DNA from 4 places in the Oceanobacillus iheyensis HTE831 genome. Region 3 is predicted to be linked to each of the others. Evidence: riboswitches for the same ligand, from Rfam matches in the RefSeq annotation. Region 3 holds a riboswitch; each other region holds the start of a gene.
The links. Region 3 has a riboswitch for S-adenosylmethionine ahead of OB_RS15695 (LLM class flavin-dependent oxidoreductase). Riboswitches for the same ligand answer to the same signal wherever they lie in the genome.
Positions count from the first base shown of each region.

Region 1: another riboswitch for S-adenosylmethionine. It lies ahead of OB_RS13515 (ISL3 family transposase); the one in region 3 lies ahead of OB_RS15695 (LLM class flavin-dependent oxidoreductase).
Region 2: another riboswitch for S-adenosylmethionine. It lies ahead of OB_RS16955 (iron-containing alcohol dehydrogenase family protein); the one in region 3 lies ahead of OB_RS15695 (LLM class flavin-dependent oxidoreductase).
Region 4: another riboswitch for S-adenosylmethionine. It lies ahead of OB_RS12255 (methionine ABC transporter ATP-binding protein); the one in region 3 lies ahead of OB_RS15695 (LLM class flavin-dependent oxidoreductase).

Region 1 is NC_004193.1:2,702,534-2,710,765, reverse strand. It holds gene mbcS (acyl-CoA synthetase MbcS) at 1-484, shown strand, start outside; gene OB_RS13525 (dipeptidase) at 615-1,568, shown strand; gene OB_RS13520 (hypothetical protein) at 1,628-1,936, shown strand; SAM riboswitch class I at 2,121-2,227, shown strand; gene OB_RS13515 (ISL3 family transposase) at 2,396-3,610, shown strand; gene OB_RS13510 (O-acetylhomoserine aminocarboxypropyltransferase/cysteine synthase family protein) at 3,686-4,981, shown strand; gene OB_RS13505 (YitT family protein) at 5,113-5,979, opposite strand; gene OB_RS13500 (CoxG family protein) at 6,056-6,535, opposite strand; gene OB_RS13495 (alpha/beta-type small acid-soluble spore protein) at 6,733-6,942, shown strand; gene OB_RS13490 (aldo/keto reductase) at 7,155-8,069, shown strand.
Region 2 is NC_004193.1:3,461,512-3,469,743, forward strand. It holds gene OB_RS16925 (hypothetical protein) at 1-56, shown strand, start outside; gene OB_RS16930 (hypothetical protein) at 295-579, opposite strand; gene OB_RS16935 (helix-turn-helix domain-containing protein) at 830-1,024, opposite strand; gene OB_RS16940 (methionine ABC transporter permease) at 1,106-1,777, opposite strand; gene OB_RS16945 (methionine ABC transporter ATP-binding protein) at 1,752-2,789, opposite strand; gene OB_RS16950 (MetQ/NlpA family ABC transporter substrate-binding protein) at 2,829-3,650, opposite strand; gene OB_RS16955 (iron-containing alcohol dehydrogenase family protein) at 3,647-4,801, opposite strand; SAM riboswitch class I at 4,890-5,009, opposite strand; gene OB_RS16960 (AIPR family protein) at 5,207-6,400, opposite strand; gene OB_RS16965 (helix-turn-helix domain-containing protein) at 6,482-6,751, shown strand; gene OB_RS16970 (helix-turn-helix domain-containing protein) at 6,980-7,255, shown strand; gene OB_RS16975 (competence protein ComK) at 7,252-7,713, shown strand; gene OB_RS16980 (hypothetical protein) at 7,797-8,126, shown strand; gene OB_RS16985 (DNA cytosine methyltransferase) at 8,225-8,232, opposite strand, start outside.
Region 3 is NC_004193.1:3,196,187-3,204,418, forward strand. It holds gene OB_RS15680 (DEAD/DEAH box helicase) at 1-665, opposite strand, end outside; gene OB_RS15685 (MFS transporter) at 735-1,925, opposite strand; gene OB_RS15690 (ATP-grasp domain-containing protein) at 2,248-3,195, opposite strand; gene OB_RS15695 (LLM class flavin-dependent oxidoreductase) at 3,210-4,265, opposite strand; SAM riboswitch class I at 4,344-4,452, opposite strand; SAM riboswitch class I at 4,578-4,685, shown strand; gene ssuE (NADPH-dependent FMN reductase) at 4,777-5,331, shown strand; gene OB_RS18440 (hypothetical protein) at 5,328-5,522, shown strand; gene OB_RS15705 (superoxide dismutase family protein) at 6,227-6,811, opposite strand; gene OB_RS15710 (DoxX family protein) at 7,122-7,634, opposite strand; gene OB_RS15715 (ABC transporter ATP-binding protein) at 7,891-8,232, shown strand, end outside.
Region 4 is NC_004193.1:2,432,001-2,440,232, reverse strand. It holds gene OB_RS12280 (arsenate reductase family protein) at 1-171, shown strand, start outside; gene gcvH (glycine cleavage system protein GcvH) at 241-621, shown strand; gene OB_RS12270 (ISL3 family transposase) at 726-1,919, opposite strand; gene OB_RS12265 (toprim domain-containing protein) at 2,153-2,509, shown strand; gene OB_RS12260 (thioredoxin family protein) at 2,535-2,843, shown strand; SAM riboswitch class I at 2,926-3,025, shown strand; gene OB_RS12255 (methionine ABC transporter ATP-binding protein) at 3,152-4,180, shown strand; gene OB_RS12250 (methionine ABC transporter permease) at 4,170-4,838, shown strand; gene OB_RS12245 (MetQ/NlpA family ABC transporter substrate-binding protein) at 4,999-5,838, shown strand; gene OB_RS18500 (hypothetical protein) at 6,017-6,193, shown strand; gene sufC (Fe-S cluster assembly ATPase SufC) at 6,549-7,334, shown strand; gene sufD (Fe-S cluster assembly protein SufD) at 7,351-8,232, shown strand, end outside.

The sequences.
Region 1 (8,232 bases), 490 kb from region 3:
ACCTCTTGATACACCAGCTTTGTTTATGGGATATTATAAAGATGAGGAACGCACACTAAAATCACGACGTGGAGATTATTATGTCACTGGCGACCAAGCACGAATTGATAAAGATGGATATTTCTGGTTTGAAGGTAGAAGTGACGATATCATCATTAGTTCCGGGTATACAATTGGTCCTTTTGAAGTAGAAGATGCCTTAGTTAAGCATTCCTTAGTAAAAGAATGTGCAGTTGTAGCAAGTCCAGATGATGAACGAGGAAATATTGTAAAAGCATTTATTATTTTACAGGATGATATCATCGGGAATGACGCGGTAGTAAAAGAATTACAAGAACATGTGAAACTTAGTGTAGCTCCATACAAATATCCGAGGAAAATAGAATTTGTATCCGAATTACCGAAAACCAATTCAGGTAAAATTCGAAGAGTGGAATTAAGACAGAAAGAAAAACAAAACGTGATGGATGATATAAAACGTTAATATACATTGAAACCACACCTGAATTTATGAAAATAAATTCGGGTTTTTTACTTGAATACATTTATAAAATATCATGTCATTAATATAGGTGTATTATGATGTATAGTATATGTAAAGGAGCGTGTAAAGAATGAGATTTATCGACACACATTGTGATGCACTTCTTAAATTACAGATGGCAAAAAGGGGCATTCAACAACCAAAAAAACTGTTGAATTTTGAAAATGATCTTGAGTTAAATACAAACTTAGAAAGGTTACAGCAAGGTGGTGTGCAAGTACAGTTCTTTGCTATTTTCATACATCCAGATGTACCAACAAATGAGCAATGGCAGCATGCTTTAGAGCAAATAGATTTGTTTTACTCAGAGATTATCGGGAAATTCCCACAAATAAAACATATTAAACAATGGGATGAATTAAATGATCTTGAAGAGAATCAAATTGGTGCAGTCCTTACATTAGAGGGAGCAGAAGCAATAGGTAATGACTTGGTGAAATTGAGACATTTGTATCGGCTAGGTGTTCTTTCTATTGGGTTAACGTGGAATCACGCTAACCTATGTGCCGACGGGGCAGAGGAACTACGAGGTGGTGGATTAACAAAATTAGGTAAGTCGGTTGTTGAAATGAATAATAACCATATGGTCTTTACGGATGTATCTCATTTAACTGTAGAAGGTTTTTGGGATGTAATGAAAAGTGCAAAATATCCTTTTGCTTCCCATTCGAATGTTCGCACGATTTGCGATCATCCAAGAAATTTATATGATGATCAGATTGAGGCGTTGATTAATCACAACGGACAAATACAGCTTGCACTATATCCTCCATTTCTTGTAAAAGATGCAGAGTCCGCTAGAGTATCTGATCTTTTCCATCATATCGATCATATATGTGCACTCGGTGGAGAGAAACACATTGGATTTGGTTCGGATTTTGATGGTATTTCTTATTTCATTGAAGGAATCGAGGATGCTTCTAAGTATGAATTCTTGCGAGAAGAATTACAAAAGCATTATTCTGAAGAATTAGTAAGAGGGTTTATATATCAAAACTTTAAGAATCATTTACCTCATGTATAAGAAATTATGTTTTTTCCAATACTAGCCATTAGATAAGAATAGAATGGCAGGTGCTATACATGATACGGTTGCTTATTTTAACACTTGTATTAATATTTAGTTTTAACCATATAGAGACTTTTGCTGAGCCGTTAGAAGGGGATACCCCTAAAAATACGATACATCAATGGAAAGAAATCGAAAATCATGTGGAAAAGATTCATGTAGACACACATGATATTGAATACCGTCGAAATTTTATTAAAGAAACAAGACCTTGTAAAATTTATCATCATATTCGAACGATTGTTTACTATTGTGAGATACATGGACATACAAAAGTAGAAACAATTTTAGAAAAGGTTGAACATAGTGAAGATCACTCGTAAATAAAAGAATAAAAAAGAGAGGAATTATTAATTAAATATTTTCTCTCTTTTTTTTATCAAAATTTGTAAGCAGCAGGATATTTAAGTTTGAAGTGATTTAATTTATTTATCTGAAATCAAAGAAAATTTATTGACATTTCTTACATATTGAATTATTATTCTACCAACAACTTTATATACGTTTTTCTTATCATGAGAGGCGGAGGGAAATGGCCCAACGAAACCTCGGCAACAGGTTCTTATTAGAATACTGTGCCAATTCCATCAAGCAAATTGCTTGAAAGATAAGAGTAGAATAATTTATTAGCTTTAAAACTCTATTCTTATTACGGAATAGAGTTTTTTGTTACATAGAATGGCTCTATAATATTTGTTGGGGTAAAAGAAAAATAAAAAACACGCAATCTCCTATTTTTGTTATCATTGTTTAAACCACTAAACCAAACAAAAAGGAGATGCGTGCAATTGAATTCTAACATAACATTACCTGGGTTGGAAGAAGGAAATATATTAGATACAGAAGTACGAGAAGGTATTTATTACATTAGGTGGGAGTTAGAGAGAACCTCTCATCGTTGTCCACAGTGTGGAGAGTGGACAAACAAGGTACATGATTATCGTACGCAGAAAGTCCGTCATCCTAGCATATTCGGAAGGCAAACGATTATTTTTTACCGAAAGAGAAGATATAAATGCGTTTTCTGCGGAAAGCGATTTTTTGAAAGAAACCCTTTAGTCAAACGTTATAAAAGACAATCCATTGAGTTTAATCAAGTATTGTCATTAGAGCTTGTTCATGGAAAAAGCTTTCGAGACGTGGCGACACGTTTTCATACATCGCCAACTACCATTATGCGTCGATTTGATGAGATTACTGCATCGAAGATGAAGGAAACACAAGCATTGCCTAAAGTGATAGCGATTGATGAGTATAAAGGGGATGCAGGGAACGAGAAGTATCAAACGGTTATAGCAGATCCGATTAATAGAAAACCTTTAGAGATTTTAAAAGATCGTAAAAAAGATACATTAGTGGATTATCTAAGGATGCATGGTGAGAAGGTAGAATTTGTAGTCATGGACATGAGTCCATCCTTTAAAGCAGCTGTTGATAAGGCATTAGGGCACCCCATTGTTATCGCCGATCGTTTTCATTTTACACGATATATATATTGGGCTTTAGAAAGAGTGAGAATTCGTGTACAGAGAGAGTTTCATGATTATGATCGGAAGAAGTGTAAACGTATGCGACATGTGTTTTATAAAAAGCAATCGAAGTTAACGAAAAAGCAACAATGGTATTTAGATCGCTATTTACACATGTCACCAGATTTAAAACGCGCCCATGAGTTAAAAGAAGCGTATAATGTCTGGTTTCAACTAGCCAAGGCCAACGGCCCTAATGCTTTAAAAAATACTAAAAAGTATCTCTATCAGTTTTATGAACTTGTGCAAAATGCAGGGCTGCCGGAATTCCTAAAAGCAAAAGAAACCTTTCATAATTGGCAAAAAGAAATTATGAATAGTTTTGCCTTTGATTTACATAATGGTTATATCGAAGGAATCAACAATCAAACAAAGGTTATAAAACGAAATGCATTTGGATTTAGGCGATTCGATCGCTTTCGAGCAAGAATACTATTACATCATCAATATAAAAAGAAAGTGGTTTAATATAAATAGGAGTGAGCTAATTGCTCACCCCAACATTTGACTTAGAACCCATAGAATGAAGGGGGAGAAAAAAGATTGACGAATAATTTTGACGGAACATTAAATTTTAATACGATTGCGCAACATGGAGGACAGGAGTTTGATGGAGAAACAAATGCTAGGGCAGTACCTATTTATCAAACGACATCCTATGGTTTTGAAAGTCCGGAACAAGCTGCGTCTCTTTTTCAAATGCAAGAAGCTGGCTACATTTATTCACGTAATGCAAATCCAACAAACCGTGTTCTTGAAAAGCGTATAGCTGAATTAGAGGGTGGTATTGATGCATTTGCAGTTTCTTCTGGACAATCCGCTATTACAATTGCTTTATTAACGCTTGCGAAAGTAGGCGATGAAATTGTGGCTACAAATGAGTTATATGGTGGTACTTATAATCTATTTTCGGAGACATTTAAACGCTTTGGTGTAACAGTTCGATTTGTTGAAGGTACAAACTTCTCAGAAATATCCGCTTCCATTAACGAGAATACCAAGGCAGTCTTTACAGAAACAATTGGAAATCCTGGGTTACAAATAGCTGATATTAAAGCATTAAGTTCTATCGCACATGAACATGGAATTCCTTTAGTCGTTGATTCTACCTTCACAACTCCATACTTACAGAAACCAATTTCATTTGGTGCCGATATTGTGATTCATTCGACCACTAAGTTTATTGGAGGGCATGGAACATCCATTGGCGGTATTATCGTTGATTCTGGAAAATTTAACTGGGATAATGGGAATTTCCCTGAATTTACAACACCTAAAAGTTCCTTAAACAATCAATCTTATGTCGAACTAAAAAATGACAATGCTTTTATTTCAAAAGCACGATTTGAATTAGGACATGATATTGGGACAGCATTATCACCATTTAATGGTTGGCTATTCATTCAAGGACTAGAATCACTACCACTACGTATGAAGCAACATGTATTAAATACAAAACAAATTGCAGCGTATTTAGCAGAACACGAACAGGTTACATGGGTGAACTACCCTGGATTATCAGAGAATCATCAGTATGAACTTGCAAAAACCTATTTACCTAAAGGAACTGGAGCGATCTTAACATTTGGTATAGAAGGAGGACATGAAGCGGCAAAATCGTTTATTCAATCGTTAAAGCTTTTATCACATGTTGCGAATATAGGCGATTCAAAGACGCTTGTCATTCATCCAGCAAGTACAACACATGCAAGGTTAAGCCCAGAGGAACAAAAAAGAACAGGTGTAACACCGGATCAGATTCGAATTTCAGTTGGATTAGAAGATGTCGAGGATATAAAATACGATATTCATCAAGCTCTTAAAAAAAGTAGAGGCTAGTTGTTATAGGATAGGTAATACAAAATTAGTTAGAAATGCAGAAGTCAGAGTCAAAAGCGCTAAGAATGAAATAATAAAAAACAGAACTACATCTTTTACGTAGATTGTAGTTCTGTTACTATGTTATGCTCCTATAACTTTTGTCCAGAATAACGGTCGAGTGAAAATCCTTTTCCGAGGATCTCCGATGCATTTATAAATATGACAAATGAATCTGGAGACTCTGTCTGTAAGAGCTTTTTTAATTTGACTGCTTCTGGTTGTTCTGCCACACAAAGGATCATGGTTTTATCAAGCTTAGTGTATCCACCCACGGAACGAATTTTAGTAAGTCCACGATCGATTCCTTTTTGGATTAGATTTTGAATGGCTTCTTCATCTTCAGTGATAATCATAATTAATTTAGTAGAAGAAGTACGTAATTGAACGAAGTCAATTGCTTTCCCTGATATATAGATAGCCATTAATGCAAATAAGGTGAGTTCGACACTAAATACAATAATGGAACCTATTACTACAAGGCCATCAACAATAAACTGTGAGTATCCGCTGGATATCCCAGTGAATTTTTTAACTATCTGGGCAATTGCTGCTGTTCCGCCAGTAGATCCATTTCCTTTATAAACAATACCTAACCCTATACCAAGCAATAAACCACCGTATAAAGCACCTAACAGTGGGTTAGATACTGTCACAGGGGTCTCAGCACTTATTAAGATAATAAATGGTACCCAAAATGTTCCAAGTAATGTTTTGAAGCTAAAATCTTTCCCCAATGCAATCCAACCAATAATAAAAATAGGAATATTGATGACGAATTGTAATAATGCAGGGCTTATTTGATATAATTCAAAGAAAATGGTGCTAATTCCCGAAATTCCACCTGCGGCTAGCCTTGCTGGTAAAAAGAAGATATTGTAAGAAAGTCCTACAAGTGTTGCTCCGACAATAATATACAAATATTCTCTTATAGCTTTGTTCTGTTTTATTTTATCCATGTAAACTGTATCCTTTCCCTCAAACATGCCTCTTATACTTTATCATTGGAGGGGAAAGGAGTAAATACTGTGTTGATTAAATTGGGATATTTACTCGCATGGAACGTTGCAGTTTACTTGGTTTTTCTATTTTTGTCGAAATCTTTTCCATGAAATCTTCCAATATTTTTGGGAGTAATTGCTTTACGATGGGATAAACCATTGTACCTTTCCAGCCTTTAATTGTTAATTCCATATTTCCAGACATTATTGTGTCATTCTGATTAAATGATTTTACATGAAGACTGCCTTTACCTAAACATTGCTCATTTAAAGCATCAACTGTAAAAAGAATGGATGAAGGAGCTTTTATTTCTAAGATGCGCACATGAATATGTGTGTCTTTTTTAAATGTGCCGACTTCACCATGTATTTTCCAAATCGATTCTTCATTAGATACGATTTGATGTTCTTGATAACCCGGCACGATTTCAACCCAATTTGACCAATCCTCAATAAATTCCCAAACCCGTATACTTTTAGTGTTTAACTTAACTTCATGATGACACTTTACCATTCTCTATTTCCTCCCGATACTAAAAAATCGCACATGGGTAATGTATGAAAGGAGTTATGAGATTAGAACGATATTTTTTAATGAAATAGTAATTAAGTGGAAGTGTTTTCCGAGCATAAAATTAAATAAATTAACAAAAAATGATGAATGAACAGTGGATATAAAACTGCTGTTCAATTACACCGAGGAGTGATCATGTGGCTGGCAGACGTAGAAATAAGTTGTTAGTACCGCAAGCAGATCGCGCATTAAACCAAATGAAAGAAGAAATTGCGAGTGAAATGCACGTTCAATTAGGTGCTGATACCACAGCACGAGAAAACGGTTCGGTGGGTGGAGAGATGGTTAAAAGAATGATAAGTATTGCTGAAGATAGCATGGCTAATCGTAACGATGACCATCACTAGATCATTAATCTGAAATACCAGAGCATCAATGATCTGAAAGGACTGTGCTATATAGCGCAGTCCTTTTCTAGCATAATGCTGTAGAATTCCATTAAAAAATAGTAAATAAATGAAGTACATCATGAGAATCGAATCCCGATGCATAATTATTTTATATCATCTAGACTGCTCCATTAATTATTAAATGGTATAGTGGTTTTAGAGGTGATCATATGAAAAAAATCGAATTAGGTAAAAGCGGATTAGAAGTACCTGCTATTGCTTTAGGTTGTATGAGTATGAACAAACGAACAAAAGCTGAAGCTGAAAAAGTTATTTCAAATGCAATTGAAAATGGTGTGAATTTCTTTGATCATGCAGATATTTATGGAAAAGGTGTATCTGAAGAAATCTTCGCTCATGCTTTTCCCAGTGAAGTACGACGTGAAGATATCATCATTCAATCGAAGACAGGAATTCGTGATGGATATTATGACTTCTCAAAAGAGCACATCATTACATCTGCAGAGGATAGCTTACGGCGTTTGAAAACAGATTATTTAGATGTGTTTTTATTACACCGACCGGATGCGTTAATGGAGCCGGAAGAAGTAGCAGAGGCATTTTCGGAGTTACATAAAAGTGGAAAAGTGCGTCATTTTGGAGTAAGCAACCATAACTCCATGCAAATTGAATTACTACAAAAATACATGAAACAAGACATTGTGACCAATCAACTTCAATTGAGTGTTACTGATTCAGGTATGATGAATCAAGGCCTTTATGTAAATACGCTATATGAACAAGCATCAGATCGAGACGGTAGTATTTTAGACTATAGTCGGTTGAACGATATAACCATACAGGCGTGGTCACCGTTTCGTCATGGTTTCTTTGAAGGTCTATTTGTTGATAATGAAGACTATCCAGCTTTAAATACAGAACTACAACAGTTGGCAGATAAATATAATGTAAATAAATCGGCAATTGCAGTAGCATGGATTTTACGTCATCCTGCAAAGATACAAACAATTATTGGTACGATGACACCGAGCCGCCTTACAAATATAGTAGAAGCTTCAAATGTTGAATTAACGAGACAAGAGTGGTATAAATTATGGCAAACTGCAGGTAATAAATTGCTTTAACGTTACCAAAAGAGTGAATGGAGAGGACATGACTAAGTTGTTAATAAAGTCATGTCTTTTTAATGGTGTAGGAATTATAAAATTTTGGAGCTGTCGATAAACAACTAAGTTAACTAGCCACGTCCAGCTCCAGTGCCCATCACCTATTGTCCTTCCGGAGACC
Region 2 (8,232 bases), 270 kb from region 3:
TCTGTGGGTCGATAGGAATTTTTGATATAAAGCGATCTATGGCGGAAAAACATTAAAGCAGGTTTATCCATACACACATAACAATACGAACGGATACGAATTAGCACAAAGTATCTCAAAAATAAATCTTCATACTAGATAAAACATCATCTATCCTCCACTTAAGAAAATAGCAGCCTACAAAACCGTAGGCTGCTACCCTTTGTTTCTTTTCTTCACCCTTTGCTGTTCAATGGAAAAGAAACATAAAGGTCACTTAAATAAAAATCTACACGATAATGAAGTGAAACGTAATTATCTCTTCCTTTTCCGCTCTAAAAGTATAGGTGTTATATTCAGTAAGATAAAAGCAATTGTCAAAAACCACAACGCCCTTTCCATACCAGGTACTACATCCATTAAAGCTGACCAATCTTCCGCATCTACCCAATCAGAGACGAGGCTGTATTCCGCACAAAGCGTTAGTGTTGTAAATGATAATCCCAGTGCCATCGCAAGCTTATAATCTTTTCCTATTGAATACAAATACAGATTTAGAAAAGTTATTACGATGGCAATGCCAACTAATATGACCCACATAGCTATACCTCCACATATGGTTTGTATTCTTTTTCAAACATTCATTATCTTTAGTCTCATCGTATGAATCCCCTTAGTCGCAGTATACCATAATTACAACCTATCTCACCCAGCATCCCCAAACCAATCAAATTCCTTCTCAAACAGCAACTCGACTGTTCCGGTGGGTCCATTCCGCATATAATCCTTGAATGCATTTAGCTGCTTAATATAGTTCATCTTTATTTCGCTCCTTATCTTCACCAGATTTTTATTTATCAGTTGGGCGATTGGTTTGGTTTTGTTGTTGTTCAATCCATTCATCCACTGCTTCCTTGGAAAAAAGAATCTTGCTGCGCAAACGATAATGCGGTATCTCACCCGCACGCACCATTTTATACACCGTATCGAGGTGAACCCCCAAATACACAGCCATTTCCTTCACCGACATCGCATCTCTTTCCATAATAAAAACACCTCCTTTTGGTTCTCTCATTCTTATAATCGAAATGAAAGTCCAAAAAGAGGCATTTTCGGTTAAATTAGTTTAATCTTTTTTCAATCGTGCAGCAAAGTAATTGCCGAGTGATTGTAATCCTTGCACTAAAATAATCAGGAGAATAACGGTTACGTACATCACATCTACTTCATACCGTAAGTGACCATATCGATATGCGAGGTCTCCGAGTCCTCCACCGCCTACTAAGCCGGCCATGGCCGATGCTCCGATTAGCCCAATGATCGCAATCGTTAACCCGAGAACGATCGAGGAGCGAGATTCCCGCACAAGTACATGCCAGACGATATGTCTCGTCTTAATCCCCATCGCTTCATATGCTTCAATGACACCGCGGTTTACTTCCAGTAAGGCAGACTCCATTAACCGAGCGATATAAGGAGCCGTATAGACGACCAATGGAACAATAACCCCTTTCACGCCAATTGACGTGCCGACAATGAATTTTGTAAAAGGGAGAATGAAGAATAATAGAATAATAAACGGCACCGAACGAATAATATTGATCACGATATTCAACACATTATAGACGAACTTATTACTGAGCGCTTTCCCCGGTCTCGTTAAAACAAGCAGAATGCCCAGCGGTAATCCGATCAAGACCGAAATGGCAAGAGAGATACCGACCATCTGAAATGTTTGAATCGTTGACGTCCATAAATCCGAACCCCATGCATCAAGAAACGCGTTGATTTTCTCCATCATACGTCACTCCTTTCACATGTACTTGTTGGTCTTGTAAAAACTGAAATGAATCGTTTATTTCCGCTTGCTCTCCTTTAAAGTGAACAAGTAGCTGACCGAATGCTTCATCTTTAATCCGTGTAATGCTGCCGGACAAGATATTTGGATAGATATCATACTTTTTCGTTACGAGCGCAAGTGCCGGATCTCCCGATGATTCTCCGAAGAACGATAATTTAGCTACTTGACCATTCTCACTCAAACCATCGATTAAATCATCCGGAATGTCATGCGAGAATAAACTATTCACAAAACGCTTTGTGGTCCGTAGCTGTGGCGATATGAAAATATCTTTCGTATAGCCTTCCTCAATCACTTCCCCATTTTCCATGACTGCGACCCGATCGCAAACTCGCTGGATGACATTCATCTCATGTGTAATCAGCAAGATCGTAATCCCAAGTTCTTTATTAATACGTAATAATAAATCCAAAATCGCTTCCGTTGTATCCGGATCGAGTGCACTTGTTGCTTCGTCACTTAATAACACTTCTGGCTCATGAGACAGTGCCCGCGCAATCGCCACTCGTTGCTTTTGCCCACCGGAGAGCTCTGACGGGTACGCATCATGCTTGTCGGCTAAGCCAACGATATCCAAGTATTTCTGTACCCGGTCCTTCACTGCTTTTTTATTCAGACCAGTTAATTTCAATGGGATAGCGATATTATCGTAGACCGTTGCTGTTTTTAATAGATTAAATCCTTGAAAAATCATTCCGATATGACTTCTTGTTTCACGGAGTTTTCCTGATTTCAACGTGGTTAATTCTACATCATTCACTTTTACCGATCCCTGATCTGGCTGCTCCAGTAAATTCACACAACGAATAAGTGTACTCTTTCCTGCGCCACTATAGCCGATCACGCCATAGATTTCTCCTTTTCCAACAGATAAAGAAACATCTTTCAATGCCTGAATATCTCCTTGTTTTCCTGCAAATGTCTTTGTGATGTTGGTTAATTCAATCATTTGTTTATGCTCCTTCCGTTACGCACTTTGCCAAAATCCTTACCACGAAGGAACGAGCGATCCGCCAAATTCTTCTTCGATAAATGTTTTGACTTCTTCACTGCGATAAATATCTGCTAGTTTTTGGATGATTTCATCGTCTTCATTTTCCGCTCTGACAGCCGCATGGTTAATATAAGGTGAATCTTTTGGCTCGATGAAAATAGCGTCTTCCGTTGGAGTAAATCCAGCTTCGATGGCGAAATTCGTATTAATCGCTGCCGCATCCAATTCCTCTAACTGACGTGCAATCTGCGCAGAATCGAGTTCCACAAATTCATAATTGCCGTTATTCTTTTCAATATCACGAACAGTGGAATTAATCCCCGTCTCCGGATCCAACTCGATTAAACCAGCTTGTTCAAATAATAAAAGTGCACGACCGCTATTGGTTGGATCACTAGGCAGTCCGATTGTTGCTCCCTCTGGCAATTCAGACACATCACCGACATCTAATGAATAAATCCCCATCGGGAAAGTCACCGTATCAAATGATTTCACTAAGTCTAGGTTTCTATCTTCTCTAATAGCATTAAAATACGGTTCTGTTTGGAATATATTTAAATCGAGTTCCCCTTCATCTAATGCAACATTTGGCATCACATAATCCGTGAACACCTCCGTCTCGATATTAATGCCTTCCTCTTCTGCTAGTTCTGTTACTTTCTCAAGAATCTCTTCATGTGGTCCTGCCGTTACACCGATGACTAATTTTTCATCATCGTACAACCCTTCACTTGCCCCGCTAGATTCTTCACTGCCACATGCAGCCAAAAGTGCTACTGCTAAAAATACGATCGCTGTTAATAATCCTTTTTTCATGATGTTTTCTCTCCTCTTTTTTCCTTGTAATAGATTTGATTATTTTTCTCTACTTGCTGTAACGCACTTGCTAAAGATTCCGCCGTCACTTCCCGGTTCATAAAATGTATCGACTCTTGCGGCAGAATTGCTTTCTGAATAATCCTTTCGACGAGATCAGTATTAGTTATATCAATACCGATCTCCTGTAAACTAGATGGCAACTGCCATTGATCATAAAAATCGAGTAATCGCAAAAGCTCTTCTTCTTTTTGTTCGAATGCCAATTGACCAAGGATGCCGTATGCCACAAGCTCCCCGTGCAAGAAGTGTTGAGCCTCGCTGGCTTCCGTTAATCCATTATGTAGTGAATGTGCCCCGGCAATTCGCCCTGCCTTATCGCCAAATCCGCCTACCATTCCGCCTGTTATAATAATCGCCTCGATAACACGGATTAATGCCGGTGTCACTTGTTTATCCCGGACGGCATCGAGTGCTGCTTTTCCGTCTTCCAGCAATACATCTCGACAAATACTAGCGGAGAATTGGGAAACTTTCACGGGAACAGGCACTTCTTCATTCGGGTAAAAACTCTCGATTAATGCGTCGGCTTCATAAAATTTTGCCAGCGTATCACCAATCCCCGCTCGTAAGTATTCGATAGGAGCATGCGCAATAATCGCCGGCTCTACTAATACAAGTGTCGTCGCTAATGGAAAATACGTATAGTGTGTAAATGCTCCATTACTGTCGTAAAAGACACTAAGCGGTGTCCATGCAGCACAGGTCGCAGCAATTGTCGGAATTAAAACCGATTTAACCTCTGCTTTAGCAGCTGCGGCTTTCGTTATATCCAGTGCAGTCCCGCCACCTATACCAATTACGGCATCAATCGCATGTTGGTGAAGCTGATCCGCTATTTTATCCGCTTTTTCTAGCGTGGTATGACCGTCAATAAAGATGATATTCGCTTCTACTTGCTTCACTAATACAAAAGGCAAATACGGCTTTGCCGCCTGCCATGATCTCTTCCCTGCGATAACTTGTATACGATTAACTGACAGTTCTTCAAGCAGTACAGGAATTTCCTCCAAGACATCCGCGCCAATCCGATAATGACCCGGAGCTCCTTTTACAATCGATGTGGACATAAATCCTTCCTCTTTTCTCATGTTGTGAATTTTTCCGGGAAACTAAAAAATGCCTCCCGATGTGAAATCGAGAGGCATAACATTACACTACGTAAGTCATTCATCACCTCTCTTATTTCTCAAAATACTGTCCGTATTTTGCAGGATTTAGCACCTATTCATCACTGGAATTACGATGAACGGTTGCCGGGCGTCACAGGGCCAGTCCCTCAGCCACTCTCAATAAGAGATATTAGCGTATTAAATTTTAATTATCATACTATTACGGTTTTTACTAATTGTCAATAAGGGATTTGGATACTAGTTGAAAACTCATTTAAGACAGAATAAGCATCCAATTACATATATATGTATATATCTAAAAAGGGAATATATTAAAGAAAAAAAGGAGGTAAATTAACTCCTTTTTTTATTACCTAATTGAAATCACTTACTTTGTAACATCTCAATTTGTATTTGAAGTTTTGTAGAATTTATTGCATCATAATTTTGTAACCAAAGAGCACTACTTTTCCCTGTACTTTGAGGATTATTACCTAATTGTCTGGACATCTCAACTGTATTATTAACTAATTTAGATTTACTTTTTTCCCATACACTCAAAGGATCAACACTCCACTCTAGCACATTACTATCTTTTATTTCTATTAAAGCTCTAAAAGCCGCTAGTATAGGGAATATAAACCCCTGTGTTATATGATAAAGTGTAGGATTCTGATAATATCTTGTAGTCGCCCCTTTATCCTTTCTATCAACACCTTTAACTTTTCCAAACTGTCCTTTTGGGTTAGATAATTTATAACCTTCTACCATCTCTAATTCAATTTTATCGTATAATTTCACTATTTCTGGTAATAAAGGAGCAATATGTTCATAATCGTTTCTAGAATTGTTGGTTGTACCGTCATAATTAGCTAAATAATCTTTTAAAACTTGCGCTTTACCACTATAAGCTTGTATTGGTTGATTACTATTATCTTTATATTTAAACTTATTGAAAGCATACATCAACCTTACTAAATCTACCGTATCTAATCGCTTATCTTCGTTTTCTCTGTATGCAATATCTTTTGAAAATGGTTCGTTCTCAATACTTTCTTTCACAAATTCAAACTTGTTTGCCAATTCAGCTATAGCTTTGTCTGAAACTTGCACACTTGTATTTCTAGCTGCCGATAATTCATCTATTTCAATTACATTATTCATTATCTCTAGATGTACGTATTGTTTTTCATCTGGATCTAACTTTTTCTTATTTTTTATTATAGCGTGATAAGTGTGCCCTCCGTCTAAAACGCCATATTTTTCAGTTTGATCAACACTACCTAAATCAAGTGTAATTTCATTTGTAACAGCATCTATACCAATACTTTTAGCTGAAATTAAGATTCCTCTATTATTCACAAAAAAAGATTGAGTACTCTCTGTTAAAGCGTCCTTTATTCTTCTATATACTTTAGTATTTGTTTTTACATCTCTAGGGTTTACCTCTGTCGGAAATCCACTTGGAATTTGTTCAATGTCTACCCACAAATGATAAACTTCTCTATTATCACCTTCATATGGACTTTTTAATTTTGAATATTTTTTATAATTAAATCTAAATTTATTGTTTTTCAACTTAATTCCTCCTAATATTTTGTTATACTTAGATTATATTGTTAAATAGAATTATTTGGAAGGAACCATGGTACCTGAATTATGGTTAAAAGACAAAAAAATAAATTTATTAATGACCCTTATTATAAAATGGGATTAAAATTAAGGGAATTGCGTGAACATAATAAAATGACAATATCAGACTTAGCTGAACTCATGGATGTATCTGTTAAAACAATCAGCAATTATGAAAATGGATACAACCGTATGACTATTGAAGCAATAATTAAAATTTATAGAAATAGTGTATTCGGAGAAAAAGATCTAGAAGAATTATTGGATTTGTTTATAGTTAGCATATTTGATAATTGATGGTTTAACTTTATTCTTAAAATAATTTATTATTTCTAGAACCTCTTTACAATCTATTACTGTATATAAGTTAAAATCCTCCTATAAAAACTGGAGAGCTTTAGATAAATCTGTATAAGCATAAGATTATTTAATGCTTTACTCATGATCAAACACAAAAAGGGTCTTGCAGGACGTGTTCTTTCTCTTATATGAACTGGATAATTTTCCTTAAAAAGGAGAATTATCTTGAATTTCAATGAGGAAATACGTAAAACTATGGGATCAAAAATGCGAGAAGCTAGAAAGAAAAAAGGATTAACACAAGAAGAAGTAGCAGAAATTTGTAATTTAGATGACAAACACATAGGAAAGCTTGAAAGAGGCGAAAAAACACCACTAGTCACTACACTGTTTAAATATTGGAAAGCAACTGATATAGATGTAAATAGACTATTTCAAGAACTGGATGAACTTGAGAGAAAACTAAAGAGCCAGCATTCTTCTGAGGTCGATTCTGAATGATCTCGCCACCATTTGCTGGTATTTCACCTTTGACAATGGCAATCTTACCTAAAAATAGATTCAATGTTTCCTCTACCATTCTAGAAATACATCAAACAATAGAGCAAAACAAACTACCTATTCAACTAATCAGAGAAGGATGTTTATATCATTATTCCACTTATGAAGGTAGAAAAGCCGCTACTTACTACCACACTGGCTTCAAACGAAAAGTTCCTATTGTGATTAGTGTTTCACACCAAATTATAGCTTTCCCCACCCATGCTACTACAGATATTAATTGTAACTGGATCTTTTATCATCACGTCGAATCCATTCAGTCAGAATCTGATAGAAATCAACCTACTTCAATGATTACATTTCGAAATGGTATTCAACTCAACATCAACCTTCCTGCTCCATTTCTAAAAGAACAAATGACTCGTTGTTTAGCTTGTTTTTATAGCATTAAAAAATAATTATTAATCAGAAATTTCTTATTATTCATTGCAGAATTAAGCATTAAGTGAGACAATAGAACTAGAAAAAAAGGAGTGGTGAGATGGAAAATGAATATAATATATCAATTCCAGATGAACTGATAACGGGAAGGAACGTAGAAATTACCTTTATTTCAGAGATAAAAAATAATTTAGGAATACTTGGTTTATCTGAACAGACAGACGCGTATGTATTACACCTTTATCGTCTGTTTTATAATGAATCTAATCAAAAATTTGAACCAATTCAACAATTAGAAGCATTCCAGTTTCAAACACCATCAGAGATGCATCAATTTATCGATAACCTGCCTAACATCAGCGCCTTAGATATGATACTTCTTATGAATCCAACAACTCCACCTAGAAAACCTTTTTCATTTTTGATGTGAGAACTAGATATTATTTTCATTTGGGACAAATTTAATATTTTGTTAAAAAAATCACCTTATCAAGTGTAAGGTGATTTTTTAATACAAGTAAACTAGCTTTAGTTAA
Region 3 (8,232 bases):
AATGTATAACTATCATACAGTTCTTCGTTTTTACATAAATCATGCAATATACGTAGAATCTCCATATCCGCTTCTAAAAAAGAGTGAATGGACGGTTCGTAAGTAAACTTCTTCGTAAATGAAAATGGTTCTTGATCCTGCACCGCATCTAAAAAAGATGCTACATTTCGTACAACATAACGATGTTGTTCACCCGTCTTTATTTCTAACTGTAACCGTCGATCATAGGTCCAGCTCCCAATATACTCCACCGACATTTCTGAACTGGAATAATTCTCTTCCTCTACAGCATCTAATGGGGTTAAAATATTACTCATTGCTTCTATAAACCTGCTTGAACGATAAAAATTTGGTTGTCTGATGGATGCATCTCCATTATTTTCTAAAGTTGATATCGCAATTAAAGATGCTACAATATGTTTACAAGAGCCAAATGTTTCAAAAGCAGGGCAATCACAAAAAGTATCAATGGAACCTTTCTCCATATCCGTTAACCCTATTTCAACAAAATAATCCTCCGAACCTTGTACTGTCGCAGTCCAAACGTTATGGTTACGATCAAAAACAACGTCTTTCACTTGGTCATTTTTATAATAGGTTAATCCCCGCTTATAAAATGCAGAAGGAAATAGTTTTTGAATATCAATATCTTTAATACTTTTCAAAGCTCATTAACCCACCTTTTTTGACCGATTTCTTCTATTATATAGTAAAAATACCCATTTTTATACGATTTACACTAGTTTCTTTTTCGATTTAAGCACTACGAATATATAAATTAAGATTGAAATTACAATGGATCCTGCTGCAGTTAAGTAAATGGAAGCATAATTAAACCAGGAAGCTATTTGTCCAAATAAGATTGCACCGATACCTACTCCTAAGTCAAATGAAGAAAAAAATGTTGCATTAGCCATCCCCTTTCGATCACTAGGCGCTTTATTAACAGCCCATGCTTGTAGAGCTGGTTGAATTGCTCCGAACCCTAACCCAAAACATCCAGCTGCTGTTAATAGAATGGCTGTACTAGGTAGCCAAGCTAACAATAACATGGATACAAAAATTAATACGGCTGCAGGCAAGAATATATATTTATGTCCTTTGCGATCATAGATTTGACCAGAAAATGTACGAGATATCATTATAAAAATAGCAAAAATCAAGAAATACAACTGGATGCCTTCAACGCCTCTTTCCATTGCATGAAGTGGTAAAAATGTTGCTATCCCTCCAAAAGCAAAAGTAATAAAAAATAAGAGAACAGCCGGTTGTATAGCTGATTTTTCAAATACATCAAATCGAGCTGGCTGTGTTTTATGTGGTGATACATTTACTTTCCTATAGTGAATTTTCAATGCGAATAATAATGCAAATAAACCAAATACTGCACATAATAAAAACAGCTGACTATATGAAATAATCCCCACTAGTGTTAATCCTAACGATGGACCGAATGCTAAAGCGATATTACCTGATAAACCAAAATAACCCATTCCTTCCCCTCGACGCTTAGGAGGAATCAGATCAGTTGCAACAGTCCCTCCAGCAGTTGTGGAGAATCCCCAACCGATTCCTTGGACGATACGGATAATGACAAGTAGAACAAGACTTGCTGTAAATGCATACGCTCCTACGGATATAACAAAAATCCCTAAGCCTAATAAATAAACAAATCCTCTTCCCTTTGATTCTAAAGCATGCCCTGCATACGGGCGAATAAGTAATGCTGAAAATGTAAATATACCAACGATAATTCCAACCATTTGATCACTACCGCCTAATTCTTTAACAAATAATGGTATAGTTGGTAATGTCATTTGAAATCCTAGGAAAATAAAAAAATTCGCCACCCATATAAACAGAAAGTCCCTCGACCAAATTTTCTCTTTGCCTAAACTAGCTTTAGTATTTCCTTCCTGCACCATAAAAAAACTTCCTTCTATGTTTAGTTAAGTTACGGTGTTATTATACAAGAATTTTTTGATTATTTAAATCAATCGACTCTCCTAATTTTAGATTAACTAATATTTCGCTTTATGAAATATTAGTATCAAAATAAAACGAGTAATGATTTAGTCTTGTTCCCAGATCTAAATCATTACTCGTTATCTCACTGAATCCATTTCGATTTCCATTGCAGACGAACGCTTTTTAGCAGGTACGGCGTCAGCTAACTTGAAAAAGAAGAATACAATTTCTTACGTTTTTTAATAAAACTTGGCAATTATGAAATTGACTCCAAAGAATTTACTTTTTAACTGTAAGCTGTTCTAATTCTCTTTCTAAGAATTTCGCGACTTCTAACATTCCATACGAGCCATGGTTATCTTCTGCTTCTGAATTATAATTCGTGTTTGTATTTATATCATACGTATAAATATTCCCATCTGCATCTTCGATAAACTCAATTCCAGCGATTTGAATATCATTAGCCGCTAAAACTGTTTCATATTGTTCTATTATTGGGTGACTAAATCCTTCCCGCACTTGGAATTTAGCTGGTTTTTCAACTTCTCCTTCAGCTGGACAAAATAAATCTTCCACCGAGCAAGCATCTGCAGGACATAGCTCAAATCCTTCTGAAGTATCTACTCGAACGGCATAAACAAATTTCCCACCAACGAACTCACAACGAGTGATATAAGCCTCTGGAGATACAATATACTCTTGCAATAATGTTACACCATCAATTGGTTCTTCAAATTCACTACTATTCACATAAGATTGGAGAGCTTGTGTTGAACGAAATAACTGTACACCTAAGCCTTTTCCTGCTCGATTATGTTTGGTAATAAAACTTGTTCCTTCAAACTGTTCTGCCGCTTTTAAGATATTTGCTTTCCCAACTGCTGCAGCTGTTTTAGGCGTTTTCACACCAAATCTTTCTAGTTCCAAGTATTGTTGAACCTTACTTACTTCCAACTGTAGAGCACGACTACCATTAATCACCGTTCTACCATGAAACTCTAACCAAGCTAACACCGCATTTGTAAATTCAGGGGCATAACGATTACCTCTTGTATGTGAGGATGCGCTCATACGATTATAAAATATACCCTCTGGCGGTTCACTTAGTAGATCTATATGCCCTTCTTGAAGTAACCAATCTTCATAAGGAAGTTCCAATTCATCCAATCGTTTTATAAGGTGGTCCGTCCATTCCATATTTTCATGTAAAACATAAATTTTACTCATCATCAGGTCTCCTTTTAGTTTAACGTAGATGTCTTCTTTCTTAATTCTTCCACTCTAGGCATCACTTGCTTAGCAAATCGTTCTAGCTCTTCCAATTGAGGCGAGCATTGTAATAAGAGCTGATCCAACCCTACTTTTTCATATTCTATTATTCTTTCGGCAATTTGTTCAGGTGTGCCTACAAGATTCGGACGTAGTCCTCTATTCGATACAGAGTAATCTTTTATTTGCACTTGTTGTTCTAGTTGGGATTTTGAAGTAAAGTCTTTCATTCCTGCATATCCCTTATCATCTTTTATTGATGTAATTCTCTCCAACTCTTGAAATGCTTCTTCCTCCGAATCTCTGCATATCACATACGCAGCCATACTAAATGATTGCAAAGCTGCTTTATTAAGACTATTTCTCCGATTTTTCATATTAGCAATTTTATCTTGAATTTCTGGTACAGTGCCACCATGCATCACATATGCATCACATAGAGTAGAAATTACTCTCTTTCCTTTTTCACTTTCTCCACCAGCATATAAAATTGGATTCGGTTGTTGGATTGGTTTTGGCGCTAATTTCGCATTCTCCACTTGATAAAACTTACCGTGGTAAGAGAATGTCTCTTCCGTCCATAGCCCTTTTAAGACCTCTAGGAATTCGACCGTTCTATCATACCGCTCATCATGCTCAGTAAAGTCCCCACCATATTGTTTTGCTTCTTCTGACCACCATCCAGAAACTACATTTAGCGTGAACCTACCTCCGCTTAATTGATCGATATTAGCTGCCATTTTCGCTAGTACTGCTGGATTATGATATATCGGCCTAACCGCTGTCATAATTTCGATTTTGTCTGTTACAGCAGCTAACCCAGCCGCTGTTGTCAAAGCTTCTAAAGAATTTGCTTCTATCCCTTTAATATCATTTAAATATAACTCAGCAATTAAAGTCGTATCATATCCCCATTCTTCCGCGTGCTGAATTACCTGTTTTGCATATTCAAAAGTAGGAGGCATCTGTTCATCTTCTACATTACGCAACCACCCTCCAAAAATCGGCAACCAGAAACCATACTTCATTTTCATCCCCCATTATCTATCGTTAGTAATTAAAAAACCCTTTTCATAAAGATAAGAAAAGAGCTCTGTCGCCGACTTCTCTTATCTACCAAGCATAGAATACTTGATGGATTTGGCACAGTATTCAAGCTAGAACCTGTTGCCGAGGCTTCTTTGGGCCATTTCCCTCCACCTCTCAGGATAAGATATTTCATTATTTAGTTTGTTGCCACGATAATAATACAAGTTGATAGAATTGTCAATTAATTTTTTCTTACAAAACAGAGTTGACTTATATGAATTGATATATTAGAATATATAAAAAATTAATACTTCTTATCGAGAGAAGCTAAGGGACCTGGCCTGTTGACGCTTCAGCAACCTCTATCTCCATTAGAAAGGTGCTACCTCCAGCAAGATGTATGTCTTGAAAGATAAGAGTCCAGATTAAAAAAAATCCGCGACGCTCTTATTTATTAAGGGCATCGCGGATTTTCTTATATTAATTTTATTTTTAAAGGAGATTGGTAAAATGAACAACATTGTGACATTGTCCGGCAGCCCCTCCGAACTATCTAGATCTGAAAAAGTACTACATTATTTAGGGAATCAATTAAGTGAACAGAAATTCTATGTGACCCATATTTCTGTTAAAGATGTACCCTATGAGGATTTATTCACAGGAAATTTCCGTAGTACAGCCATTAAGAACATCACTCAAAAAATTCAAATGGCTGACGGTGTCATTGTTGGTTCTCCTGTTTATAAAGGAGCGTATTCAGGTGTATTGAAAGCATTAATTGATATCCTGCCTCAAGATGTACTAAAGCACACACCAGTATTACCAATTATGACCGGAGGCAGCCCTGCACATTTATTAGCAGTTGAGTACACGTTAAAACCGGTTCTTGCAACCCTAAAAGCACATAATCTCAAAGGGTTATACTTTTTAGATGAACAAATCAACAAACATCGCGATATCCCTATTGCCGATGATGAGATACTACAAAGAACGAAGAAACAAGTGGACTATTTTGCTCAGATGGTTGAAGGAACATCAACACAAGCATTAACAACTTATTTATGATAGAACAAAGCTCAAAGAAGAGTGGTCGCTATGAAAAAACCAACAAAGAAATGAGAAAGGAATCATTTACCTTTATAAGAACAAAAGCGCAAGCGCCCGTTTATCACCGTATGTCCTGCGCCCCTGTTTTTCAAGGGGTGGTTCGACTGGTCGAACTTCTTTATTTCTTTGAGATAAAGGAAACACGATAAGCGTATGCGAATCGATGTTGACTTTCACCATTGGCATAAGTGCGACTATGCCTCATAAAGAACATTCGGCAGTCTTCTTTTCACCATGGCATAAGTGCGACTATGCCTCATAAAGAACACTCGGCAGTCTTCTTTTCACCATGGTATAAGTGCGACTATGCCTCACAAAGAACATTCGGCAGTCTTCTTTTCACCATGGTATAAGTGCGACTATGCCTCACAAAGAACATTCGGCAGTCTTCTTTTCGCCATGGCATAAGTGCGACTATGCCTCATAAAGAACACTCGGCAGTCTTCTTTTCACCATGGCATAAGTGCGACTATGCCTCATAAAGAACACTCGGCAGTCTTCTTTTCACCATGGTATAAGTGCGACTATGCCTCACAAAGAACATTCGGCAGTCTTCTTTTCACCATGGTATAAGTGCGACTATGCCTCACAAAGAACATTCGGCAGTCTTCTTTTCACCATGGTATAAGTGCGACTATGCCTCACAAAGAACATTCGGCAGTCTTCTTTATCGTAAGGAGGTTTCCGGAAGGACAATAGGTGATGGGCGCTTGCGCTGGACGTGGCTAAATAACTTAGTTGTTTATCCACAGCCCCAAAGTTTTATAATTTCCTAGACCATAAGAAAAGAGACTAGGAATGTTCACTCATTATCCTAGTCTCTTTAAAATTATGAAATCTTAAAGGCTATATATTACTCTCCTATGACACCACATGCAATACGATCTCCTGCATCACCAGATGGCTGAGACTTATAATCATCTGGACCTGAATGAATTATTAATGAGGTTCCTTGTTCAGTATACAACGTATTCTCTGTATCAGCCTGTAGAGTCACCATTGGTGCATCTACCTCTGTCTGAACTGTTCCATCTTCCTCTACGGTAATGTTCTCTAAATCACCTGCATGAGGTCCTTCTGGATGATTGAACCCGTGCTTAGCATTTGTCGGATTATAATGTGATCCTGCTGATTCAAAATTTGGCAATTCACATTTACCTGCTTCATGAATATGAAAACCATGTTCTCCTGCTGGAAGATTTTCACCTTCTAATGAAATCTGAACCCCTTCTTCACCTTCTGTTAAAGTAGCTGTTCCAACTACTTGTCCTTCATTATTTTCTAGCGACACTAAAACTTCCTCTTCCGCAGTTGCATTCGATTCTACCGCTTCTTCACCTTTATCCTGATTTTCTTCATCTGATTGATCATCACCGCAAGCCATCAGGAACAGCGCAATTACCATAAACGACAATAAATATACCCATTGTTTTTTCACTATGTTTACTCCTTTCACTGAAGAAATGAATATATAATGATTTCCTATTTCTATAATTCACAACTTAGCTTAGATTTAAACGCGAAATTTGGTATAATATGTAATTTGTAAAAATCCGAATAATTGGCATATGAAACCCGATTTATATGTATACTCCGCTTTCTCATGCATCGAGGTCTTCTATACCTTCCACAGGGCAAGGAAGACCTCGACTGCATTGCAAGCAGAGCATCGTTTTTTGAATTTCAAGGAGTATCGTATATTTCATATGCTTATTCTAACTTTCATCCGTCTTCTAACTAGAACTTTTTCAAGCAGCTAGTGTTGTCTTATTTTGTTTCTGCTTTCTATTTTTCCATGTGTGTTTCATATACGGCATTACCCAACGATCCACACCGTATTTACCAGCATTAGCTCCAGCCACAATGATAAAGATTGTCAGTAATACCATCTGTGCATTTGTGCTGACTGTTCCACTAAATAAGAACGCGAAGTTCATAGTGATACCCATTAAAGCAGCGAAGTTTGTGAATAAACCAAGAATTAATGCTATCCCTACCAGTACTTCTCCCCACATTACTAAAACAGTAAATAACTCTGCGTTCGGAAGAGCAACAGCTTCTAAAAAGGCGCCCCACCAAGCTTGAACTGTTGGATGTTCTCCACCAGTTTGAGCAATAGCTCCTTGTAAGAAACCACTTGCATCAAACTCTCCTCCCATTATTTTACCTAAACCACTTGTTAACCAAACATAACCAATATACACTCGAATTATTGTCCATAGACCAGCAGCTACCTTATGATTTCTAATAAAATTCATCATTGCCTTTTCTCTCCCTTTTAATTAATTTCTCAACACTTTGTTCAAAATTTCACAAATAAATTTATTAGGATATCCTTTTTACACTTTTATAATAGCATTTTTGTAACACGGAAACGATGTTCTGTGAATGTTTTCACATTATAGAAACAAAGTAGTGAATACTTTTTGAACAATTAAAAATTAAATTGAAACCTTTCACACAAGAAAGACGTATTTAAACTATCGGCCAATATATTAAATTCAAGGAGGTTTTTGAGTGGAGCCTTTATTACATGTTCAAAACTTAAAAAAATCTTTTAAGGATAAACAAGCTTTAAAAGGAATATCATTTGAAGTTCACCGTGGTGAAATCATGGCTATTCTAGGCCCTAATGGTGCAGGAAAATCCACCACTATCCGTAATATCATGGGGATTATGTACCCTGATAGTGGGACTATTCAATTTAATTATAATGGGAAAGGTATCCCCAAAAATAAAATCGGATATTTACCTGAAGAAAGAGGATTGTACAAAAATGTAAAGGTAATGGATATCCTATTATATTTAGCGGATTTAAAAGATTATCCAATTCAACAAGCAAAAGAACGAGTACTTTAT
Region 4 (8,232 bases), 760 kb from region 3:
AAAAAGTATCGAGAACTTAATATTAAAGACAAAGTCAATCAATTATCTGAGAAGGAAATAGCAGATCTATTAAGTTCAGATGGTATGTTAATTAAACGCCCAATCGTTACGGATGGGGAAAATATAACTGTTGGTTTTAAAGAAGATTCTTTTGAGAAGGTCTGGAAGTAAATTTTAACTAGAAAAATGATAGTATAAATTGTATAGTTAAATTGCAATGATAATTTGGAGGGATTTTTTATGAGTTTGCCACAAGATTTATTGTATTCTAAGGAGCATGAATGGGTAAAACAAGAAGATGGAAAATTACGCATTGGGATTACAGACTTTGCTCAAGATGAATTAGGAGACATTGTGTTTGTTGAACTTCCTGAAATTGGTGAAGAATTAAAAGTCGATGATCCTTTTGGTAGTGTAGAATCTGTAAAGACAGTATCTGAGCTCTATGCACCCGTAAGTGGAAAAGTAGTCGAAATCAACGATGACTTGGAAGATAGCCCAGAGTATGTTAATGAATCTCCATATGAAAAAGCTTGGATGATAGTGATTGAACCATCTGATGAAAAGGAACTTGAAGAGCTATTATCCGCAGAGAATTACGAGGCATTTATACAAGACTAATTTTTAGGCTGACTTTTACACGTTAATTGTGTATAGTCAGCCTTTGTTTTATCATATAATGATTATATGTAAAGGTTCTATGTCAAATGTGGTGGTGGGTTGAATCAACCCATCACCTTTTTCATTTCTTGTTGCCACAGGATTTTCTTCTTTAATCTCTCGAAGCCTTTGATTCCATAAGAATTGCGTTTTATTACTTTAATCGTGTTGTTCACACCTTCGATATATCCGTTGTTATAAGGATATACAAAGGCTTGTAAAATCTCTTGTCTCCAATTTATAAAAGTTTTTCTTAGACGATGAAAGGCTTCAATCCCTGACCTCTTTAAGGATGCTAAACAATGATCTAGGTTTTTACTTGCCGTTTGATGATCACTTTCCTTAAACCATTTCTCCATCATGACCTTCAATTGGTAGGCCTCTCTTAAACGGGTATCAATCTCTAGAAGCTTTTCAACTTTTTCTTCTTGATCTTCGTCCAGATTAAAATGCGACTTCCACAATAACTTCTTACTTCTCTTCATTTGAAGACGGATGGGTTTATCGACATCTGCCTGCACCTGCCGTCTCACTTCATCCAAAGCCCAATATACTTGACGCATGAAATGGAAACGATCGGCGATAATAAGAGGATGATTAAGCACATCACAGACTGCTTTCTTGAACCACTTCGACATATCCATAACGACAATTTCCACCTGACCTGTATCGCGGGATCGCAGATACTTTTTAATGGTATCCACTTTTCGATCTTCTAAAATATCAATAATATGTTTATTTTCCACATCGACAATGACCGTTTGAAACCGTTCTCCTCCGGCGTCCCCTTTAAATTCATCTATGGCTATCGCTCTCGGCAGTACTCGGTTTGTCTTTATGTTTCGACGATCAAACAGTCGCAAAAGGCGAGTGTCCGTCAGCCCAGTCCATCTCGCAGCTGTTTTAAATGAGCTGGAAGATGTATACATCAAAGCTTCTGCTTGCAGAGAGGTGGTACAACGTTGATAGCGATCAATCATTTGAAGTCGTTCGTAAAAGGTCTTACCACAATCCTTACACAAATATCTGCGTTTCCGAAGGAAAAGTTTTACCTGTTGGTTAGGTAATACGGGACCTTGAATCGGTTGAATTCGATAACTATGAACCCGTTTCGTTTTACATCGACAGAACGGACATTTCTGCTGACGTTTTTCGGTATAAAGTTCAACAATCAAAGCATCCGAACCCTGAGATATATCCCACACCTTCACATTAGTATCTTTTATCCCTAACATTTCTATGATAAAATGGTTTTGCATTCGTTCTCTCTCCTTTGCCTTTTGTGTCGCAACTTTAGGGTATCAAAAGAGAGAGAACGGTGCATTTTTTACATCTTTAAAACATTGACAGGACAAGAAGCACCACCACATTCATTGTAGAGCCTATGTAAATACTAGTATTGATGGCTCTTTCAAATGGAAGTCATCCTTATAATACAAATCAAATCGTGATTAATAAGCATGTTTCTTGCTTGCATAAGGAGTGCTATGCGATGATGATAAATGAATCTAATAAAGTAATTATTGTAGAAGGTTTGTCAGATAAGCGGCAAATTGAAAAAATTATTGATGATAAGGTTATAATCGTCTGTACAAATGGAACTTTAGGCGTTGAAAAACTCGATGAACTACTAGAAACGTATGAATTAGATGAGAAGGATGTCTATATCTTAGTAGACGAGGATCCTTCTGGTATGAAATTAAGAAAACAATTAGCTAGAGAGTTACCTCATGCAGAGCATATTTATGTGAGCAGTGAGTATCGAGAAGTTGCAGCTACACCTATGAAGGTTTTAGCAAATGCATTAATTGGAGCGCGGTTTACGGTTAATCCGACTTATTTACTTTAAAGAAAAGATTGATAAGGTGATATGTATGAAGGAATGGAATAAACAAATGGAACGAGGTGTGATTTATATTTACACACCATTCTGTGGAACATGTTCGGTTGCAAGAGCGATGTTGGAGAATATAGAGCGGCTTCACCGACAAGACATTTTCTACGAAATGAACGCAGCTGTTCACCCTGAATATATGCACGACAACCAAATTGAAAGTGTACCGTGCTTATTATTTGTTGAAAATGGTGAAATTGTCGAAAGGATATATACATTTTATTCAACTGCGAATATCTATGATTATTTAATACAATATCAACCAGAATTATTCTCAAATGTGACGTAAAAAAATTAATTGACAGTCCTATAGGCGCATGCTAAGATAGGTACACTGAATTAATAAAAAATAACCATTAACAATATGATATCTCTTATCTAGAGCGGTGGAGGGACTGGCCCTTTGAAACCGCGGCAACCTTCATAATTAAATGAAAGGTGCCAATTCCTGCAGAAAATGAAAGATGAGAGAACGTCAGACGATATACGATAAATACGTACGTCTTTCTGTTCTCTTACAGAAAGGCGTTTTTATTTTGACGAATTATGGGGAAACTATACGAAATGGTTGCTGGAGAGTAAGAGGAGGAATAAAGATTGATATCCATCGAAGGGTTAAGTAAAGTATTTTCATTAAATAAAAAAGACATCAAAGCTGTAGACTCATTGACCCTCAATATTGAAAATGGCGATATTTATGGCGTGATCGGGTATAGCGGAGCCGGAAAAAGTACGTTTGTACGTTTGATAAATCGACTAGAGGAACCTACATCTGGAAAAGTAACAATTGGAGATCAGGTTATAACAGAGTTAAATAAAAATGATCTTCGAGTTGCACGACAAGATATAGGTATGATTTTTCAGCACTTTAATTTATTATGGTCACGCACTGTTGAGGACAACATTGGGTTTCCACTAGAAATTGCTGGTGTTGATAAGCAAGAAAAAGCACGGAGAGTAAAAGAGTTGATTGGTTTAGTTGGACTTGAGGGGAGAGAGAAATCTTATCCTTCCCAACTGAGTGGTGGACAAAAACAACGTGTTGGTATTGCTAGAGCCCTAGCAAATTCACCTAAAGTATTATTGTGTGACGAAGCTACCTCTGCTCTGGATCCAGAAACGACGAATCAAATTTTATCTTTACTGCAAGACATTAATGAAAAATTAAATTTAACGATAATCTTAATTACGCATGAAATGCATGTTATCCGTAAAATTTGTAATCGTGTAGCTGTTATGGAGCAAGGAAAAGTAGTGGAAGAAGGACAAGTCCTTGATGTATTTACAAATCCGAAGCAATTAGTAACTAGAAAGTTTGTTGAACAAGTTATGAGTTCTAATGAGGATAGTGATATATCAACAATTATAGAAAATTATCCAGATGGAGTTTTATATCGGGTTCATTTCTTGGGTGAAACAACAAATCAAACCCTAATCAGTCAAATAGCTAAACAATTCTCTGTAGATTTAAATATTATCCAGGGAAATATTACACAGACACAAGCAGGCAGCTATGGAGCATTAGTAGTTCAAGTAACAGGTAATGAAAGCGAAATTGAGCGAGCTAAAAGCTTTATTGAAAGTCAAGAGTCTGTTGAATTGGAGGTAATTCAACATGCTAAGTAGTTTGTTTGAAGGGATTAAAATAGAGGATTTAATTGAAGCAACATATGAGACGTTTTATATGACAATGATTTCAATGGTAGGGACAGCTATTTTTGGGATTTTACTTGGGTTACTATTATTCCTTACATCGAAAGGTAATATTTGGGAAAACCGTACCGTGAATAGTATTGTTGCAGCCTTTGTAAACATCTTCAGAGCCATACCGTTTATTATATTAATTTTATTGCTATTTCCGTTTACCGATTTTCTGATGGGAACAATTCGTGGTCCTAATGCTGCTTTACCTGCGCTAATAATTGGATCTGCTCCTTTCTATGCACGACTAGTAGAAATTGCACTAAATGAAGTGGATAAAGGTGTAGTGGAAGCCGCAAAAGCAATGGGAGCGAAAACGAGAACGATTATTTTCAAAGTTTTATTACCTGAATCAAAACCGGCACTTGTGTCTGGATTAACTGTTACCACAATTGCTTTGATAGGATACACCGCTATGGCAGGAGCAATCGGAGCAGGTGGATTAGGAAACTATGCTTATTATTTCGGATTCCAGCGTCGAGACTTTGATGTTGTGTTATGGTGCACAATTATTATCGTTCTTATCGTATTTATATTCCAATTCATCGGGGACTCTATTACAAGGAAACTCGATAAGCGTTAAAAAATACTCAAGTTACTTTTGAGTCAATTTCATAATTGAAAACATTAAAAAGTAAGGATATAAATGTAATATTCAAGTTTTATACCAAATAACTAATTATGCAATTGATTTTACTACTTGATGAAATAAATAATATGTTTAATAAGGAGAGAATACAGAGATGAAGAAATTATTATTTTTGTTAGCTATTTCATTTGTGGGATTATTAGCAGCTTGTGGAACAAGTGATGAAGGTTCATCAGGGGATGGGTCTTCTAACGAAACAACAGAAATAACTGTTGGCGCGTCCAGTGTACCGCATGCAGAAGTTTTAGAAGAAGCGAAACCATTATTAGAAGAACAAGGTATTACATTAAACATCGAAGAGTACCAAGATTATATTTTACCTAATGATGATTTGGCTGATGAACGTATTGATGCAAACTATTTTCAACATATCCCTTTTCTAGAACAAACAATTGCTGATACTGGCTATGAAATTGAATCCATTGGTGGTATACATGTGGAACCAATGGGTGTGTATTCCCAAAATATAACTAGTGTTGAAGAAATTTCAGAAGGTACTGAAGTTATTTTAAGTAACTCTGTTGCTGAACATGGTCGTGTCCTTTCTTTATTTGAAAAAGAAGGTTTAATTAAATTAGATGAAAGTGTGGAAAAATCTGCAGCAACGATAGATGATATTGTTGAAAATCCGAAGAACCTTCAATTCTCGCCTGAGACAGAACCAGGTTTCTTACCTGAATTGTATCACAGTGAAGAAGATGCATTAGTTGTTATTAATACGAACTATGCTATTGATACTGGATTAAATCCAACGCAAGATGCATTGGTTGTTGAAGATGAGGAATCAGATTATGTTAATGTAATTGCAGTTAGATCGGAAGATAAGGATAATGAAGCCTTAAAAGCATTAGTTGAAGTGCTACAGTCAGAGGAAATTCAAACGTTTATCACGGAGAACTACGATGGAGCGGTGGTTCCAACTCCAACAAACTAAGTATTAAAGAGTAAAATGTAAGAATTGAATAGAAAACTCAGTTAAAGTACTTTATTCTTAAAAAAATGAAGATTTAATGAGAAATCAAGGTTTAAATCCATTTTGTTCGGGAATAGTCACTGTGTTAACATTTTTATTGTTAACGAATAAGAAAGGATGATTTATTATTACCAGTGGAATGGATTTAACCTTTACTTCGGAAATGGAAAAAGGTCTTGGACAATCTAGAGGATTGAATTATGAGGAATATGGAAGAAGTTTAGAAAAACAAATTCATGTTGAAAAACTGAGAGACAAGGAATATCATGAAGCCAAATCAGTGGCATCTGAAATAAATTCACAAATACCGAAATAGATCAAAAAAAGGCTGATGTCGTTACGACATCAGCCTTTTTTATAATTATAATAAGTTAAGGAATTTAAATCTACTAAGGCTAATCTATTTCTAACGCCATTGTCCTTATTACAGTTACATTTGATAATATGTTAAAATACAACTATATGTCCTTCTTAATGATTCAGTAAAATTTTTATCTTTTCTTCTTTATTAATAGCTAGCAAACGAGTTAGAAATAACCCGTAATGGCTAGTTACAGTATAGCTTAAAAGAGTTGATAATTAATTTGAAATGCTTTAAGATTATAATGAGAATAAATTGAGAATGGATATAAATTCATTTGATGAAAATAAAGTACTTGGAGGTATGTTTTATGTCAGGATCAGTTTTAGAAATCAAGAATCTTCATGTTAGCATAGAGGATAAAGAGATCTTAAAAGGGGTAAACCTTACAATAAAAGGTGGAGAGTTCCACGCAATTATGGGGCCGAATGGTACTGGTAAATCAACATTAGCATCAGCAATTATGGGTCACCCAAAATATGAAATAACGGAAGGAAGCATCACTCTTGACGGTGAAGATGTATTAGAAATGGAAGTTGACGAGCGTGCTCGTGCTGGAATGTTCTTGGCTATGCAGTACCCAAGTGAAATTAGTGGTGTTACAACTTCTGACTTCTTACGTTCAGCGATCAATGCAAAACGTGAAGAGGGCGATGAAATCCCACTTATGAAATTTATTAAAGAATTAGATAAAGATTTAGATTACCTTGATATCGATCAAAGTATGGCTACACGTTACTTAAACGAAGGTTTCTCAGGTGGGGAGAAGAAGCGTAATGAAATCCTGCAATTAATGCAATTGAAACCAGAGATTGCAATTCTTGATGAAATTGACTCTGGATTAGATATCGACGCATTGAAAGTAGTTTCAAAAGGAATTAACAAAATGCGTTCAGACGAATTTGGTTGCCTAATTATTACTCACTATCAACGTCTGCTTAACTATATTACTCCTGATTTTGTGCACGTAATGATGCAAGGTCGTGTCGTGAAATCTGGTGGACCAGAGCTTGCAAAACGTCTTGAGGCAGAAGGTTATGAGTGGATTAAAGAAGAATTAGGTATTGAAGACGAAACCATTGAACAAAATGCGTAATGTAAGGAGGGATAGCATGACTGTAGAAACAAAACTTCCATTCAATCAAGATTATATAAACCAATTTTCAGAAGATCGTAATGAGCCAGAATGGATGACGAAATTACGTTCAAGCGCTTTAGGTATGGTTGACTCATTAGATATGCCAAAGCCGGATAAAACAAAAATCACAAATTGGAACTTTACAGAGTTCAAACATGAATATAAAGAAGAAAAAACAATTTCTTCTCTATCTGAATTACCGGAAGAACTAAAAGATTATTTCGATAACGAAAACAAGCCTAATAACTTGCTTATTCAACGAAATCAATCTGTTGCTTATAGTACATTACAAGATGACTTAGCATCAAAAGGTGTTATTTTTACAGATATCTTTACTGCAATGCGTGATTATAGTGATCTTGTAGAAAAGTATTATATGAAAGATGCTGTTGCAGTTGATCAAAATAAATTAACCGCACTACATGCAGCATTAGTAAATGGTGGTATTTTCGTATACGTTCCAAAAAATGTACAAATTGAAGAGCCGTTACAGGCGGTCTTTTGGCAAGAAGATGCAGACAATGCTTTATTTAATCATGTGTTAGTAGTTGCTGAAGAAGGTAGCTCTGTAACTTATGTAGAGAACTATTTATCTCACAATGACGAGCAAGCTTCTGTTGCAAATATTATTACTGAAGTATTTGCACATGATAATGCACAGGTTGCATATGGAGCTGTAGATAATTTTGCTGCAGGTACTACTACGTATGTAAATCGTCGCGGAGTTGGACATCGTGACGCTCAAATAAATTGGGCACTTGGTCAAATGAATGATGGTAATACCGTTTCAGAAAACATTACGTATCTATTAGGAGATAACGCAACTTCTGAAGCAAAAGCAGTTTCTGTAGGACGT